Regions from separate parts of the Marinobacter psychrophilus genome, predicted to be linked through region 1. Evidence: riboswitches for the same ligand, from Rfam matches in the RefSeq annotation. Region 1 holds a riboswitch; the other holds the start of a gene.

Evidence for each region. A riboswitch is a leader RNA that binds a small molecule or an ion and turns the genes downstream of it on or off. The one in region 1 is predicted to bind thiamine pyrophosphate.
Region 2: another riboswitch for thiamine pyrophosphate. It lies ahead of thiB (thiamine ABC transporter substrate binding subunit); the one in region 1 lies ahead of ABA45_RS17525 (sodium:solute symporter family protein).

What each region holds. Positions count from the first base shown of each region.
Region 1 covers NZ_CP011494.1:3,857,210-3,865,796, reverse strand. Annotated here, with positions in the region: gene ABA45_RS17535 (SOUL family heme-binding protein) at 164-880, shown strand; gene ABA45_RS17530 (TIGR03643 family protein) at 877-1,122, shown strand; gene ABA45_RS17525 (sodium:solute symporter family protein) at 1,133-2,572, opposite strand; TPP riboswitch at 2,683-2,791, opposite strand; TPP riboswitch at 2,882-2,978, shown strand; gene ABA45_RS17520 (3-oxoacyl-ACP reductase) at 3,026-3,799, shown strand; gene ABA45_RS17515 (LLM class flavin-dependent oxidoreductase) at 3,799-5,115, shown strand; gene ABA45_RS17510 (thiazole synthase) at 5,211-6,011, shown strand; gene ABA45_RS17505 (mechanosensitive ion channel family protein) at 6,094-8,370, opposite strand; gene ABA45_RS17500 (DUF1499 domain-containing protein) at 8,370-8,587, opposite strand, start outside.
Region 2 covers NZ_CP011494.1:1,923,465-1,932,051, reverse strand. Annotated here, with positions in the region: gene hglS (2-oxoadipate dioxygenase/decarboxylase HglS) at 1-944, shown strand, start outside; gene ABA45_RS08660 (carboxymuconolactone decarboxylase family protein) at 1,177-1,731, shown strand; gene ABA45_RS08655 (TetR/AcrR family transcriptional regulator) at 1,856-2,470, opposite strand; TPP riboswitch at 2,770-2,862, shown strand; gene thiB (thiamine ABC transporter substrate binding subunit) at 2,911-3,972, shown strand; gene thiP (thiamine/thiamine pyrophosphate ABC transporter permease) at 3,984-5,663, shown strand; gene ABA45_RS08640 (ATP-binding cassette domain-containing protein) at 5,656-6,282, shown strand; gene ABA45_RS08635 (MlaE family ABC transporter permease) at 6,325-7,488, shown strand; gene ABA45_RS08630 (ABC transporter ATP-binding protein) at 7,489-8,331, shown strand; gene ABA45_RS08625 (MlaD family protein) at 8,331-8,587, shown strand, end outside.

The sequences.
Region 1 (8,587 bases):
CTTCCACAATTAAAAGCGTGGCAGTAATTCCTGGATATTGCCACGTATGAAGGCTCAAAAGTTTGGACATGGCGTCTCTCTGTCTTCCATGCCAGACTTCAAGAGTACACAAAAAGTGAGGTGTTTCTATGGATCTCCAGAGACCTTTTGGGGGTGGGCGCTAATGACTCACCTGAAGCAGACAGTTTGGGTGATGATTGTGGCAATTCTCGGAGTTGGCAACGTTATGGCGACAGAAGAAGCCGAATACACCGTTGTACTCAAGGATCAGAGCTTTGAGGTGCGCGATTACGAGCCACATATCCTGGCCGAAACCATCGTAGACGGAAAGTTTTCTAACGCCGGTAACAAGGCCTTCGGCCGGTTGTTCAAATACATCTCCGGTGACAATACCTCCCAGCAGACAATTGAAATGACTTCGCCGGTCGCGCAGGAAGCTGAAAGCGAAAAGATTGATATGACGTCGCCGGTCGGTCAGAAGCGGGAAAACGACAGCTGGGTTGTAAGCTTTATGATGCCCGCGTCTTTTACAATGGAGACGCTGCCGCAGCCCAAAGACCCCAAAATAACGCTACGCCAGGTTCCCACACAGCGCATGGCCGTGGTGCGCTACTCAGGTACCTGGAGTGAAAAGGGTTACCAGAGCCACAAGAATAAGCTGGACGCGTGGATCAATGAAAACGGCTTTCGCGCGATTGGCGAGCCGGTTTGGGCGCGCTACAATCCGCCCTTTATGCCCTGGTTTTTGCGCCGGAATGAAGTGTTAGTTCCCATTGCAATTCCGGTGGGCAATGAGCAGGGCTCGGCTAACCTGCATCCAAAAGCCGTGGTAGCACGTATCGCTTCGAACAATTCTGTTCTGTTAGGGCAAACGCCATGAGTCCATCCGACGAGTCCCGTGTTATTGAGATGGCCTGGGAAGACCGAACGCCTTTCGAGGCCATTCAGCAACTGTACGGCATGTCAGAACCCGAGGTTATCCGGTTTATGCGCAAGTCACTGAAGCCAAGTAGTTTCAGGCTGTGGCGGGCGCGGGTGTCGGGCCGCTCAACAAAACACCTGAAGTTGAGAAGCCCGGACATAAGCCGGGGTTATTGCCCAACTCAGTACAAACAGCGCTAAACCCCTGGCATTACCCCTCCAGTTCTTTGACCCGCTGCGCCAGCACAGAGAAATCAAAGAGCTTGCCCTTTGGCAGTAGCAGCAACAATAACGACACCGCAATCGGTACAAAGGTTGCCAGCAGGAAAGATTCCAGCAAATAGGTGAGCGGCGCCCCCGGTGCGGGAAACAGCATCAACCCGGTAGCCAGGCCGGCAAACGTGCTAATCGCGGCGTTGTAGCTTTGGTAACGGGCGTTGTAGAAGCCGAAAAATACCGGGAAAGCGGCGGCGCAGCACAACAGATCGGCAAGCAGAAACAGGTAAAGCACGCTGTAGCCTTGGGCCGCCACGAACAAAACCGGTATCGACAACAACACAATCAGCCAACGCGATAGCGACAGCAGACTATGGTTGCCCAACTTGGGCAGCAGTCGGCGCAGGTCTATGACCATGATGCTCGTCAGCCCGCTGATGGTGGAGTCTGCGCTGCTCATAATCAGCGCCAGCCCGAAGGGTAGCAGGCCAATGGCAAACCACACGGGCACATCGGCCAACAGCACGCTGAACAGCGCCACCGAGCCGTCCCCCGGCAAGCCCAAACCGACAAACGCCAGCCCGAATAAGCCCATGATGAAAATGATAGGGAAGCTCAGCAGACCGCTGATGATAAAACCGTTGCGGATAACCTTGTTATCGCGGGCGGCGAAAATGCGCTGCCAGGTGCCTTGGTAAAATAATCCGGTCAGCACCACCGCCAGGAAAAAAGTCAGGCCGGACTTTAGGCCGTTGATGTCCAGCGGGTCCAGCAGATGCGGTGCTTTTTCCTGCAAGCCTTGCAGCGCCGGAGCCAAACCTCCGGTGGCCTGCCAGCCAAAACCAATTAATAGCGCCAGGAATGGCAAAATCACCAGCATTTGTACCCGGTCGGTAAAAATAGTGACCCGTAGGCCGCCGTACAGGGTGTACAGCAGGGTGGCGCCCATGACGATGCTGGCGGTTAGCCACAGAGGAACCGGCGCCAACAAAGACACCATTTTGGCAATGGCCGTCAGGCCCGCTGTCAGGCTGATAAAGAGATAGAAAACCATGATCACCAGCACGAATCCGTACATAACACGGCCATAGCGGCCGAGCACAAATTCGGTCAGCGTGTGGCCTTCGGGCATCAGTGTGCGAATGCGTTTACCCAAGGGAATCATGATCAGCCGCGGCGCCAGGGCACCCAGCGCATAACCGGTAACGGCACCAATACCACCCCAGGTGGCGGCTTGCGCCGGGCCAAACAGAATCCAGGTGCCCATGGTGGTCGCGAGCAGTGTCAGTAGGGTAGCGGAGCTGCTCTGACTGTTGCGGGCCACCAGAAAATCGTCCAGTTTGTCTTGCTTGTGGCGTGCGTAAATCAGGCCGGGTATGGCAAAAAGTGCAGCAAATAAAACAAGCCACACAAGGGCGGTAGAGGTGCTTAGCATTGGTAAATCTTCCTTGCCGTGGCAGACGGGAGTGTCATCGCCATAGGTGGCGAATGACCGGGACAACCGGGACAAACCGCAGGCAAAGAAAGGAGCGCACAGGCAAGCGTAAAGCAGGCTTTATCCTTCCCTTCGCCGGCATTACCCGGATCAGGTTCGAAGGGTTACCGCACACAGTGCGGAGTCTCAGCCATCGCAATGGCGCCCCCAGGAATGTCAGTAGAGTAGGAAGTCTGCTCGTACTTGTCAATTGCAGCTAGTTTGTGGCGGCTTGGGCTGCATATTCGCGCATTCGTTATGCTATGGTTTGGGCTCGACACGGGGTGTCCTGCTTTGCAGGGCTGAGAGCACACCCGTTGAACCTGATCCAGTTCACACTGGCGAAGGGATGTCAGAAGGTGCGCCGGTACCAAATCTGTCCATTCATACCTTCGCCTCAGCCATGAGGTGTCTATGCATAAATCCATCCGTCTTGATCAACAACTGGTTTTGATAACCGGTGCTGCCCGCGGTTTGGGAGAACATCTGGTGCGCGCGTTTTTGCGCGAAGGCGCCAGTGTGGTCATCAACTATCGCAACAGCGCCGAAGCGGCGCACAAACTTGCCGCTGAAGAACCGGTGCGTGCGCTTGCGGTGCAGGCTGATGTGACCGACCGCGCAGCTGTGCAGGCGATGTTTGCCCAGGCGCGGCAGCATTTCGGGTTTCCGGTGACCACGGTCATCAATAATGCTTTACCGGATTTCTCATTCAACGGCGATGCTCGCCCGAACGCGGAGCAGCTGACCTGGGAAAATCTGAACCAGCAGTTTGCCGGCGTGGTGGGCGGTGCACTGAACACCACTCAGGCGGCACTGGCTGGCATGCGTGAAGTGGGTTTTGGTCGCATTGTGAATGTGGGAACCAACCTGTTCCAGAACCCGGTGGTGCCGTACCACGATTACACTGCGGGTAAAGCCGCTTTGCTGTCGCTCACCCGTACCTTGTCTCAGGATTTGGGCCCAGACAACATCACCGTCAATATGGTGTCGGGTGGCCTGCTGCGCACCACGGACGCATCGGCTGCCACGCCCGAGGCGGTGTTTGATTTCATCGCAGCCAGCACACCGTTGCGGCGGGTGACCACGCCAGCAGAGTTTGCCGATGCCACTTTATTTTTTGCGTCACCCTGGTCGCGCTCGGTCACCGGGCAGAACCTGGTGGTAGACGGTGGGTTGGTGAAAAACTGATGACGGCTCCAGATGTACATCAACGGATGATGCACATAAATCTGTTTTTGATGGGCTGCGGCCATCATCGGGCAGCCTGGCGCCACCCGCAGTCGGCGGTGGAGCAGTTGGGAGACATTCGCTATTACGAGCGCTTGGCGCAAACCGCCGAACGAGGGAAGCTAGACGCCGTATTTTTCGCCGACAGCAATTCGGCGGGCAATGTGTCAGATGGCAGCTGGTTTTACCTGGAACCGCTAACGGCCATGGCAGCCATGAGCCGGGCCACAGAAAAGATCGGGTTTATCAGCACCGTATCCAGCACGTTTTACACACCGTTTCATGCCGCGCGTCTCGTCGCGTCGCTGGATCATATCTCTGGCGGCCGCATTGGTTGGAACGTGGTTACGTCGATGTTTGATGTAGAAGCCCGCAACCATGGTTATGAATCTATGCCCGGCCACGCCGAGCGTTACCGCCGCGCCGACGAGTTTGTGCAGGCGGTATTGGGATTGTGGGACTCCTGGGCCGATGACGCTTTGCGGTTTGACCGCCAGGGCCATTACGCCGACCCTGCCAAGGTGCGTCCGATAAACCACCAGGGTGAGTTTTTTCGGGTAGACGGACCGCTGAACGTACCGCGCCCGGTGCAGGGGCATCCAGTGCTGTTTCAGGCCGGTGCGTCAGAGCCCGGGCGGGAGCTGGCGGCCAGATGCGCCGAGGCGATTTATGCAGTTGCTTATGATTTGCCAGCGGCGCAAAGCTATTACCGCGATATCAAACAGCGGGTAAAAGCCGGTGGTCGCGAGGTTTATGTGCCGATTCTGCCGGGTTTGGTGACCTACGTGGCACCCACCGAGGCGGAAGCAAAGGCCAAGCAGCGTGAGCTTGATGAGTTGTTACCTGTCGATGCGTCTTTGCGTCAGCTGGCCATGTTTATCGGCCAGGACTGTTCGAGCTGGGATTTGGACGCACCCGTGCCAACACTTCCGCCATTGGAGGAGTTTAGCGGGCCACAGGGTCGTTACAGCACCATTTTACGCATTATCGAAACGGAACAGCCGACTTTGCGCCAGCTGTTGGGCCGGCTGGCGGCGGGGGGTGGCCACTGCACTATGGTTGGCACGCCACGGCAGATTGCGGACAAGATGGAGCACTGGTTCCGCAACGAGGGCGCCGACGGGTTTAACTTGATGCCGCCGTCGCTGCCCGGTGGCATCGAAGACTTTATCGAGCAGGTGGTGCCGGTGCTGCAAGGTCGCGGGCTGTTTCGTACTGAATATCAGGGCCGCACTTTGCGCGAACATTTAGGGTTGGCCAGGCCTGATCATCGCTGAAACGCTATTTTACTGCCCAATATCAAATCACGGTACAAACACTTGCAACAGTCTCCGCTTGTGCAAGTCGGTACCCACACAAACAGGAACACAACATGACAGAACAAACCTTGGACAAACCATTGGTGATCGCAGGGCGGCAATTCACATCGCGCCTTATGGTGGGTACTGGCCGCTACAAAGACTACGATGAAACCGCGCGGGCACTTTACGAAAGCGGTGCCGAGGTCGTAACGTTTGCCGTGCGCCGCACCAGCATTGGTCAGAACCCCGACGAACCCAACCTGCTGGATTTTCTGCCACCAAACCGCTACACGCTGCTGCCTAATACCGCCGGCTGTTACGATGCCCGTTCTGCGGTGCGTACCTGTAAGCTGGCCCGCGAGCTGCTGGATGGCCACAATTTGGTCAAGCTGGAAGTGCTGGGCGATGACGCCACCCTTTATCCGAATGTGGTGGAAACTCTAAAAGCGGCCGAAGTGCTAATTCGTGATGGCTTTGACGTGATGGTGTACACCAGCGACGACCCCATTGTTGCGCTGGAGCTGGAGAAGATCGGCTGCTGCGCGATCATGCCCCTGGGCTCGTTGATTGGCTCTGGCCTTGGTATTCAAAACCCCCACAACATTCGTCTGATTGTCGAGCGCGCGAGCGTGCCTGTGTTGGTGGATGCCGGTATTGGTGCCGCTCATGAGGCTGCTATGGCGATGGAGCTGGGCTGCGATGCAGTATTGCTGAACTCGGCTATTGCCCTTTCGCCAGACCCTATTGCTATGGCCCGTGCCATGAGACTGGCGGTGCAAGCCGGGCGTGAAGCATTTCTTGCCGGACGCATGCCCCGCCGCCAACTGGCAGAGCCGTCATCACCGCTGGCCGGGCGCATCGCCCGCGCCTGACACTTCGATTTTCAGATGCAGCGTTGACTGTTGCCAGGCTTTGTTTTGTTCGCAGAGTCTGGTTTTTTTAATGTCTGCTGGGTTAATTCTGATTTTCCATATTGACGGCTTTGCCTCCGCGACCCGGCGCACGAGCGCCGCCTTCGGCCTCCATTTGTACGCTTATGCGCGGTGCAGCCACGTCCAGATACAGGTCTTCCATACGTCGCTTTAGCAATAGATTGAACGCTCGTGACACATCCCACTGGTACTCTGGTTTGGTGCGCATACGCATGCGCAAAACCGGACAACCGTCTTCAAACGCGTGAATACCCTGCATTTCAAGGGGCGACCAGATCAGCCAGCGCATGGCGGGATCCGCACGCAGTTCTTCTGCGGTGTCAGTCATCAGCTTGATGGCGTCATCAATAGGCAGGTCTGGCGGTACCCGGATCTTGATCAGCGCAATGCCAAACTGCCGTGACATATTGTGAATCGAGCTGATTTTGCTGAAGGTAATGTGATGTACCACCGCTTCTAGGTCCCGCAGCCTCACGGTGCGTAGATTGAAGCCTTCTACCGTGCCCATAAAACCGTTGATCTCTACGAAGTCGCCCACCGACATTGAATCTTCCACCACAATAAACAGCCCGGTGATTAAATCCTGTACCAGCGTCTGGGCACCAAAACCGACCGCCAGACCGATAATACCGGCACCGGCCAGCAGCGGCGTAACGTCTACCCCAACAATGGAAAGGCTGACAAGAAAGGCCACCACAACAATGATGATCAAAATGGTGGTGCGGAGAATGGGAACGATGGTTTGAGCGCGCGCTGCCCTAAGGCGTTTTTTGCGGTCGCCACGGCGTACAGCACGCTCCAGAAGCTCATCGGCAAAGGTCCAGGTCAAGCTGGCGACCAGCCCGGTAACCGTCAGCGCAAACAGGCTGTCTGCCAGGCCAGCACTGAGGGATGGCTTGTCGGCCAGCCCTAGCAGGGACAGATCCCATACTTGCAGTGCTATTTCAAAAAATGCCAGCCATAACGCAATTTGTAATAGGCGATAGCCGAATTTCACCAGGCGCCGGCTGAAGGTGCTCAGGGACTTGTGGCGGGCGCTGCTTTTCTGAATGCCGACAACGCCCTGCGCTGCCAAGGTGACAATCAATACCAGTGAAACAATAAGCGCCTTGCCCAGGGCCGCATCGCCTGAACCGCCTTTGGCAAAAACAGCCACCATAGAGGCGCCAATCGCCAGCAATAACGGAATGTGCCAGAGCCGTGCCAGTAGGCCGACGAGTTCCCGCCATACGCCTTGATTCTTGCGCTGGTTATAAGGCTGGTTGCGTATCAGATGGGTGATCGGGCGGCGGTTGCGGATAATCACGAAGATTGCCAGCAGGGCACCAAACATGCTGAACACCAGTGCCAGAGTAGAGGCCAGGTCGGCGCCGAGCTGCGACACCAGCTCTGCCGATCCGAGAGCGTCTTCCAAAGCGAACATGGCACCGATAATGAACAGCGGAAACAGCGTACGCTTATGTAAAATAGCAACAGCGGCGGTTCGGTGGCCGCTGGAAAAAACCGAAATCATGACATCGAACAGTGATGTCAAAAGGCGACCGCACAGGCTGATATAAGCCAGCACCAGAACGGTGCTTTGCGCGGTGTCTGAAATAGCCAGCATGCGCAGACCCAGCAGCAGGAACAGGCCAACCAGTGTCAGAATCCAGGGGATTATCCGGCGTGAAAAATGCGCCATCAGCATCCACGGCTTAGCGCGCCGGGGCATTTCCAGCGGCCAGTCGCGGCGAATAAACAGCACTCGGGCCAGGCGCGACAGGCTGTACAAAAGCGCCGCCCCCAGTGCCAGCCCGATGGCGGTTTCTGCTACCACCTTGAATGAGGCAGCGGCTATCAGTCCCTTGCTGGCGCTCAGCGCGTTATCAAAATTGACTTTCCAGCGCCCCAGTGACTCACCAGCAGCACCGCCAGAGCGTGTAAGATCATCAAAAAATTCCGCCAGCGCCCCCAGCAGGCCCTGCTGAGTGGGCGAGTTTCGCTGATCTTCAATGGCTTGCGCCTGCAGGCCCTGTTGCAGAGTTCGCAGCTGTTTGATCAGGTCTTCGCGGCTGCTGTCGTCTTGCAGGGCCTGAATGGTAATTTCAAGTGACTGGCTCAATTCTTCTGCAGAAGCCGTTTTTTTCTGTTCTTCCTGGCTCGATCCGGGCAGCCCCGGAATTGCTGGCAGCGACAACCCCTGGGCCTGGGTTGCGGTGGCCGCAAGGCACAGCAGCGCAACACCTATAATAAGCGCAAAAAATGGTGCCGTGAACAAACGGGAATCCATGGGTTGGCCTTTTATGTGCGGTAGTATCATCAGCGTACCGCGCGTTGTAGATCTTCCAGGAAATCCTGTATTCGTTCGGCATTCGTGCCCAAATCGCTTTTACCCAGGCGTGAGGCGGAGCGCATGTCTACACGCACGCCGTCGCTGGTGTCGGTCAGGCGAATCACCACATCGTCTTTAAAACCGAACCAGCGGGTAGAGGCTGTCGCTTCAAGAGTGATGGCTGTTGCTTCAAGGGTTGTTGGGC
Region 2 (8,587 bases), 1.9 Mb from region 1:
ATGAAGTACTTCGCAAGCGTACAGAGGCCATTTTAGCAACGCGCGACATTTTTACATCCAAAGTACGGGAACTGATCGAGTGCTATGAGTCTCAGGGTGGGCTATCCGACAAGGAAACGGATCAATTTGTAAAAGAAGCCCTTGAAACATTCCGCTGGCATCAAAATGCCACTGTCGATTTAGATACCTATCACGCGCTATGCGACGAACACCGCTTGATTGCTGACGTCGTCTGCTTCCGTGGGCCGCACATCAATCACCTCACACCGCGCACATTAGATATCGATGAAGTTCAGCGCCGCATGCCTGATGTGGGTATGAATCCAAAAGCAGTCATCGAAGGGCCTCCACGTCGTGAACGGCCTATTTTGCTTCGCCAAACCAGCTTTAAAGCGTTGGAGGAGTCGATCCGCTTTGCCGGTGAAGCGCAGGGTACCCACACCGCCCGCTTCGGTGAAGTTGAACAGCGAGGGGTGGCTCTCACGCCAAAAGGGCGCGCACTGTATGACCAGCTCCTCAATGACGGCCGCAAGCAAGCGGCAGGACTCGATAACGATGCGCACCAAGCGGTTATGAATGGCGTATTTGCCGCGTTTCCCGACAGCGATCAGGCGATGCGTCGTGAGGGGTTGGCCTATTTCCACTATTTTCTGACTACCACTGGGCAAACCGCCAAGGACTGTACCGAAGAAGATATGGAGGCCTTGATTGCACAAGGGCTGATTGAAGTGCAGCCGATTACCTATGAAGACTTTTTGCCAGTGAGCGCGGCGGGTATTTTCCAGTCAAACCTTGGGAGCGCGCAAAGTGAGGCCTATGCAGGTAGCGCGAATCGTAAATCATTTGAAGAGGCTCTTGGTGCTCAGGTAACCGATGAGCTATCTCTTTACGCCGAACGAGAAAGGGCTTCGAAAGCTAAGGTGATAACAAGCTTACAAGGCTAAGAATTTGGTTGAAGATTTTTTGCTTTATAAATACTGCGATGGTGCTACGTTCATGTAACTTGAGTAATCGCTCAAATTAAGTTTGAACGATTGCTCAAGTTGAGTTACTGTTATTCCGTTACACCCACTAGGTAAACTCACGCTTCAATTTGAGTGATCACTCAAATTTGACGGCAACGTTTTGCTCGATGTGAGTAATCTCACGTTTACCTTTACCGCAAGGAGTCATTCCATGACCAACTTTACTCTTCACGACAAAGAAAGCGCCCCACAAGCAAGCCAAAATTTACTCGACAACTCCATCAAAGCTTTCGGTATGGTTCCAGGCCTTCACGCGGTTATGGCAGAAGCACCAGGCTTACTTGAAGGTTATCAGCGGCTTCACCAGCTTTTTCTGGATAGCAGCTTCGACGACGAAGAAACTACCGTGGTTTGGCAAACCATCAACGTCGAGCATGCTTGCCATTACTGCGTGCCCGCTCACACCGGTATTGCCAAAAGCATGAACGTTGATGACGCCATCACTGAAGCTCTGCGAAACGAAACACCGTTACCGACAGACCGGCTGGAAACCCTTCGCGACTTCACCCTCGCCGTTGTGCGCGGCCGCGGCAACGCGGATGACAGTGCCGTGGCAGCATTTCTAGAGGCTGGTTTCACTAAGCGCCAGATTCTTGAGGTCGTTCTTGGCACCGCACAGAAGGTGATGAGCAACTACACAAATCACCTTGCCGAGACGCCAATAGACAAGCCGTTCCAGAAGTTTGAGTGGCATAAGGCTGACTAACATGCCTAGCAAGTCGGAGGCGGTTCTCATTGCCCGTCCTGACTTGTCGCTAGTGTATTGAACGCATTATCTATTTTTGAAAGATGGCCAGGATCATGTCGAGCAACCATAAATTACTCAAAAACTAACTTTCGTGTACAAAACTGCTCATTCGCAGTGCTTCCAGGGACAAGGCCATATCCTCAGCGAGAGCGTGAACCGCCGCACTGTCGACGTCACGATGGGCAAAAGCGCGTAATCCCATTACTTCTGCCTGCAAGCGCCGTCCAAGGCGAACGGGGTCGAGCTGGGCATCCAGTTCCCCGATCTCCTGTGCCACATCGAAACGGTCAATAAAGCGTTTTTCCATACTTGCTAACAGATCTTCGGCCTTGCGCCAGGCTGTTTTCTCTCGCTCGCCCAGCTCCAACAGGCTTTTGACCAGCATGCAGGCTCGACTTGGTAATTCCCGATCGCGAAGGCTACCTAGCCCGCGCAAATAAGCGGCAAGCCCCGCTAATGGTGATGGGTAAGCGTGTAAGGTGCGTTCGAACTCGGCCAGCCCCAAGCGAGCATAGCGTTCCAGAGACTCCTGAAATAGCCCATCCTTGCTGCCAAAGGTGGCATAGATACTACCCGGCCGCATGTCGAGCGCTTTCTCCAGGTCCTTCAGTGAGGTTGCATGAAAGCCTTTTTGCCAGAACAGCTGAAGAGCCCGCTCCAGAGAGTCTTGGCGGTTGTGAATCGTTGCACGAGCCATGATTAATTCCAGATTTTGAGGCCAACATAGGGCATCAGTAAATATTTTGAGTAATCGCTCAACCTTATATTGAACACTCACTCAGGTACAGCTGCATCCCATTAAATTCGCAATAGTACGCAGTGTCAGTTTTAGGCGTTTGCACATTGGAAGTATTTAGGCGTCGTTGTTATTGGTCAATGTGCCACTGATTTTGAGGATGTCGCCGATGTAGCTGTAAAGTAGGAATATTTTATTGCATGTTGGTATAGTTTTTGGATTCCGGTATCGTCCTTATGAGGCTTAGCCTGCTATACTCGCCTTTCTCAACGGGGTGCCTCCAACAGGCTGAGACCATACCCGCGGAACCTGCCCCAGATAATGCTGGCGAAGGAATTGAGCTTTAACCGGCCGAAAACCGCGTGTGGTGCCCTAAAACCGAGTTTTGAGGTTTAACCACCATGGCGTATTCGCTGCTACAACGCATTGCTCAAAATAGTCACACTGCCCTACTCCCTGCTAAAACTCGGACTGTTTTAGGATTATTTATCCTCATTTTTACCAATTTATCCAGCGCTACCGAAAACCCCAACTTAACGGTATACACTCACCCCTCGTTCGCAGCGGAATGGGGGCCAGGACCGGCGGTAAAAACGGCGTTTGAACAGCGCTGTGACTGCCAACTTAATTATGTGGTGCTCGACAGCGGCGGGGACATTTTGCAGCGACTGAGGTTAGAAGGCGCCAGCAGCTCAGCCGACCTGGTGTTGGGCCTGGACACCGGCACCATGGAACTGGCTCGCTCCACTGGGCTATTGGCGCCGCACAATGTAAATCTGGACGCTCTCGATTTACCCATCCTCTGGCAAGACCCAGTGTTCGTACCCTACGACTGGGGCCACTTCGCGTTTGTTTACGACACCGAGCAGTTGGCCAACCCGCCAAAAAGCCTGGCTGAGCTGATTGCAGCACCAGACGATTTGAAGATCATCATTCAAGACCCGCGCACCAGCACCCCCGGCCTAGGCCTTTTGCTTTGGATGCGCCACGTTTACGGCGACGATGCCGGGGCCAAGTGGGAGCAGCTGCAGAAAAAAATCCTGACCACCACAAAAAGCTGGAGTGACGGCTATTTTTCATTGTTTATGAACGGTGAAGCGCCAATGATTCTGTCTTACAGCACCTCACCGGCCTACCACATGGCCGTCGACAAGACCGAACGCTACCAGGCAGCAGAGTTCAGTGAAGGTCACTACCTGCAAGTGGAAGTGGCGGCAGTGGTCGCCAGTTCGCCACATCAAACGCTGGCAAGAGAATTTTTGGATTTCATGCTAAGCGCCGACTTTCAGCGCCATATTCCGCTGAAGAACGTTATGTACCCGGCCATTGATTTGGGCGCCGAACTGCCCGATGTTTTTAACCGCCTGATACAACCGTCCCGCACCCTGTTTTTTAATCCGGCCGAAGTAGCACAGCACCGGCGCGAATGGGTCGATGAGTGGCTGGAAGCCATGACGCGCTAGCGGACTGGCTAATGCAAAATCCGCTGAGCTTTTGTAACGCCCATCGCGCGCCGCTGAGCCACCCCGGCTGGCAGTTGGCACCCGGGGTGCTGATTGCTCTAACTATTATCACACTGACGGCCACAGGCGTGGGCGCCCTACTGTGGCAGGCACCGGCGCTGAACCCGGAAGAGCTCTGGCACAGCCGTTATCTGCGCAACGTGGTTGTTTTTACCGTCTGGCAGGCGCTGCTGTCTGTGCTTATCAGCACGCTGCTTGCCATTCCCGTTGCCCGGGCGCTGGCGCGGCAACCGCAGTTTCCCGGCCGCGGCCTTCTACTCCGGCTGATGGAGCTCAGCCTGGTAATGCCCTCCATTGTGGTGGTTTCTGGTCTGGTCAACGTTTACGGCCGCCAGGGTTGGTTGACTGTGGTTGTGAGTGACTTTATACCGGCGCTGCAGTGGAATCTGTACGGTTTGAACGGCATTGTACTGGCCCATGTATTTTTTAACGCCCCGCTGATTGCACGCATCCTACTTCAAGCGCTGGAGGCCACACCGCAGAGCCAAAAGCGCCTGGCTAGCCAGATGGGGCTGCGCGGTTTTATAGTGTGGCGGGTTCTAGACTGGCCGGCCATGAAACCGGTGTTGCCCGGGTTGCTGGCGCTGGTGTTTACCCTGTGTTTTACCAGTTTTGCCATCGTAATGACTCTGGGCGGCGGACCAAATGCAACCACATTGGAAGTGGCTATTTACCAGGCCCTGCGCTTTGAATTCGATTTTGGCCGCGCTGCCTTGCTTGCGCTGGTGCAGCTAAGTATTTGTGGGGGCCTGTGGTGGCTGGTTATGCGCCTGGGTGAGCCCACCAGAGTGTTATCAGAACGACGCTTCAGCCAACCGCCGCCGCGGCGCGATAATCGCGGACTAGCACGATTTTGCGATGGCGCACTGGTACTGGCCTTCGCCATTTTCCTTCTGCTGCCACTGCTGGCCATTGTCACCCGCGGCTATCCTGGGCTGGCCACGCTGCCCATGCTTGACCCACAAACACCGCTGTTCCGGGCCACCGTGAAAAGCCTGGCGATTGCCCTGCCCGCTGGCCTGTTAGCGGTCATCGCCACTCTGGCCATTGTTGCAGCCGGGCAATTCCCCAAGGCAAAAATGGTCACTCACAGCGCCGGCTACTTGCCGTTGATAGTGCCACCGCTGGTATTGGGAACCGGTCTGTTTCTGCTGTTTCGCCCTAGCCTCGGTTCAGCCGGCCAGGGAATGCTTCTGGTAGCACTGATTAACGCCATGATGGCACTGCCCTTCATTCTTCAGCTTGTTCGTGGGCCGCTGGCAAGCCTGGACCAGCCAAGCCGACAGCTGGCTGACCAGCTGGGTATTCTAGGTTGGTATCGCTGGCGCTCGCTGCACTGGCCGCGGCTCAAGCGCCCGTTAGCGTTGGCGTTGGCCTACGGAGTTGGCCTTTCTCTGGGAGATTTTGGGGTGATTGCACTGTTTGGCTCGCCTGGTGCACCCACACTTCCGGTGCTGCTGTACCAGCAGCTCGGCAGCTATCAACTGGTTGCAGCAGCGGCTACCGGGCTTTGGCTTATTCTACTGTTGTTGATGATATTTAGCCTCGCTCATATTCTTACCCGCGCTGCCCGCTTACGCCCATTTGCCCGACCGCAGAACGTATCCGTTATGGACATTCACCATGCTTGATGTTTCCGGTCTAGGTTTTCACTACCCGACTTCACCCGACCAACATGGGCCGAAGTGGCAGTTTGATTTTACGCTGGCACCCGGCGAATGCCTCGCTATTCATGGCGTCAGTGGTTCTGGCAAATCCACCCTGCTCAATCTGCTTGCCGGGTTCCTGCAAGCAAGTGGCGGCTCTATTCGCTGGCGTCGGCAGGAATTGACGCCATTGCCACCTTGGGAACGCCCGATCACCAGCGTGTTTCAGGAGCACAATCTGTTTGAGCACCTGAACGTTGCAGATAACATTGGCCTTGGCCTTCATCCGGGACTAAAGCTGTCGGGCGCACAAAAGATAAAAATTGCCGCTGCTCTGGAGCGCGTGGGCCTGGCCGGCATGGGCAAACGCCGCCCGGCGGAACTGTCCGGCGGTCAGCGTCAGAGGGTGGCCTTGCTGCGAGCACTGCTGCGCGGTCAGCCCCTGTTACTATTGGACGAACCCCTGACCGGGCTTGATCCAGACGCCCGTCATATTTTGCACAGCCTGTTGCTGGAACAAAAACGCGACGGTGTGGCGATGATATTGGCCAGCCACGATGCGGAAGACCGCCATGTCCTGGCGGATAAGGTGTGGAGTCTTTAAGCTGCTATTCATTGGTTATTATCCTGGGAGTTTGGCAACAACGTGACCCGTGCTGACATGTCGGATTACTCACAACCTGATCAGAGCGCCGCTGGCGAGTTGCTGATTGACGGCGACCAAATAAGCGCCTGTGGCGACTGGACGCTTCCCTACTACCACGCCCTCTACTCATCCGTTACCGCAGTTGGCCAAGACTCCGACCGCAAACGAACACTTAACCTTCAAACGTTGGGGCGTATAGACACCGCCGGTGCTGCACTGCTGGCTGAACTTGTTGGGCCCCATAACCTGGAGCAGTGGCTAGCGGATAACCCGCAAGCGGTTAGTCGTGAAACCGCCGCGCTTTTGAGTGCAGTCGCAACCGCCATGACCGATCAACAGCCACTGCCAGCCCCACCCGGCTCTACGCTGTCTGGTTTGGTACGCGATATCGGCGCTTGGGTAACTGAGTTGTACCAGCTCGTTGTTACCCTTGTTGGCTTTATTGGCCAGATTATTGCGGCCCTGGCGTGGACAACACTGCACCCACGGCGCTGGCGCATGACGGCTTTTGTGGCTGCAGTTCAGGACACCGGGCTGAATGCGGTACCCATTGTAGCCCTGCTCACCTTTCTGGTCGGTGCTGTTATCGCTTTCCTCGGGGCCACTGTATTGGCAGATTTTGGCGCCACCATTTATACCGTTAACTTGGTGGCTTTTTCATTCCTGCGGGAGTTTGGCGTTTTATTGGCGGCTATCCTGTTGGCTGGCCGCACAGCCAGTTCTTTCACCGCCCAGATCGGCGCTATGAAAGTAAATGAGGAATTGGACGCGCTGCGCACGCTGGGCCTTAGCCCCATCGAAATGCTGGTGTTGCCGCGGGTGCTTGCAATGATGGTCAGCCTGCCGTTGCTGACATTTGTAGGGATGATATCTGGCATGGTGGGTGGCGCCCTAGTGTGTGCGATGACGCTGGACATCACTCCGACACAATTCGTATCGATTGTGTCCCAGGATGTCGCGTTGAAGCACTTTTTGGTGGGTTTGTCGAAGGCACCCATATTCGCTTTTCTAATTGCAGCCGTGGCTTGCCTTGAGGGTTTCAAAGTCAGCGGCAGCGCCCAGTCAGTAGGCGTACACACCACATCCAGCGTAGTGCAGTCGATTTTTATGGTTATTCTGTTCGACTCCATCGCGGCACTGTTTTTTATGGAGATGGGCTGGTAAATGACACAAACAACGAATGGAGAAAACGGATCCCAAACGTCGATTATTCAGGTGCGAAACCTGGAAAACCGCTTTGGCAGTCACGTTGTTCACCAACAACTTGATTTGGACCTGTTTCGCGGTGAAATTCTGGGAGTGGTCGGCGGATCTGGTACCGGCAAGTCGGTTTTGCTGCGCAGCATCGTTGGTTTAGTCAAGCCGTCAGGCGGCGACATTCGGGTATTTGGCAAAGATTTGCTCGCACTGTCTGCTCGTCAACGCTCGCTTACTGAACAGCGCTTTGGCGTACTGTTTCAGAAAGGCGCGCTGTTTACCTCGCTTAATCTTCAGGAAAACATTGCCCTGCCGCTGATCGAGCATCGCAAATTGCCGCGACCCGAAGCCGAGCATCTTGCACGCATGAAACTGGCACTGACCGGTTTATCGGTAAAAGCGGCTACCCAGTATCCGTCGGAGTTATCCGGCGGCATGATCAAGCGCGCGGCACTGGCAAGAGCGCTGGCTCTGGATCCGGAAGTCCTGTTTCTGGACGAGCCCACCGCCGGGCTAGACCCAATCGGCGCAGGCGCCTTCGACCAACTGATTGTTACCCTGCGTAATGCACTGGGTTTAACCGTGTTTCTGGTGACCCATGATCTGGATACGCTCTACAACAGTTGTGACCGGGTGGCGGTACTGTCGCAGAAAAAAGTTCTGGTGGCCGATCGTTTGCAGAAAGTTGTCAAAAATCCCGACCCGTGGATTCAGGAGTATTTCCTTGGGCCACGGGGCCGGGCCGCCAGCTACGCAGTTCAAACTAACAAGGCATTGCAAGCACCCTATTCCCAGCAGGAGTCATCATAATGGAACCCAGAGCCCATCACTTCCTGATTGGGATGTTTACGATTATTACGGCGGCCTCGGCTTTAGTGTTCGCTTTGTGGCTTGGCAAAACCAGTAATGAGCGGGAATGGGCCTGGTATGAGGTAGCGTTTGATTACACAGTCAGTGGCCTTTCTGAAGGCAATCCGGTTCTTTACAACGGCGTCGATGTGGGCGACGTGGTCTCTTTACGTTTGATGCGGGAAAATCCTGGGGAGGTTCGAGTGCTGGTGCGCGT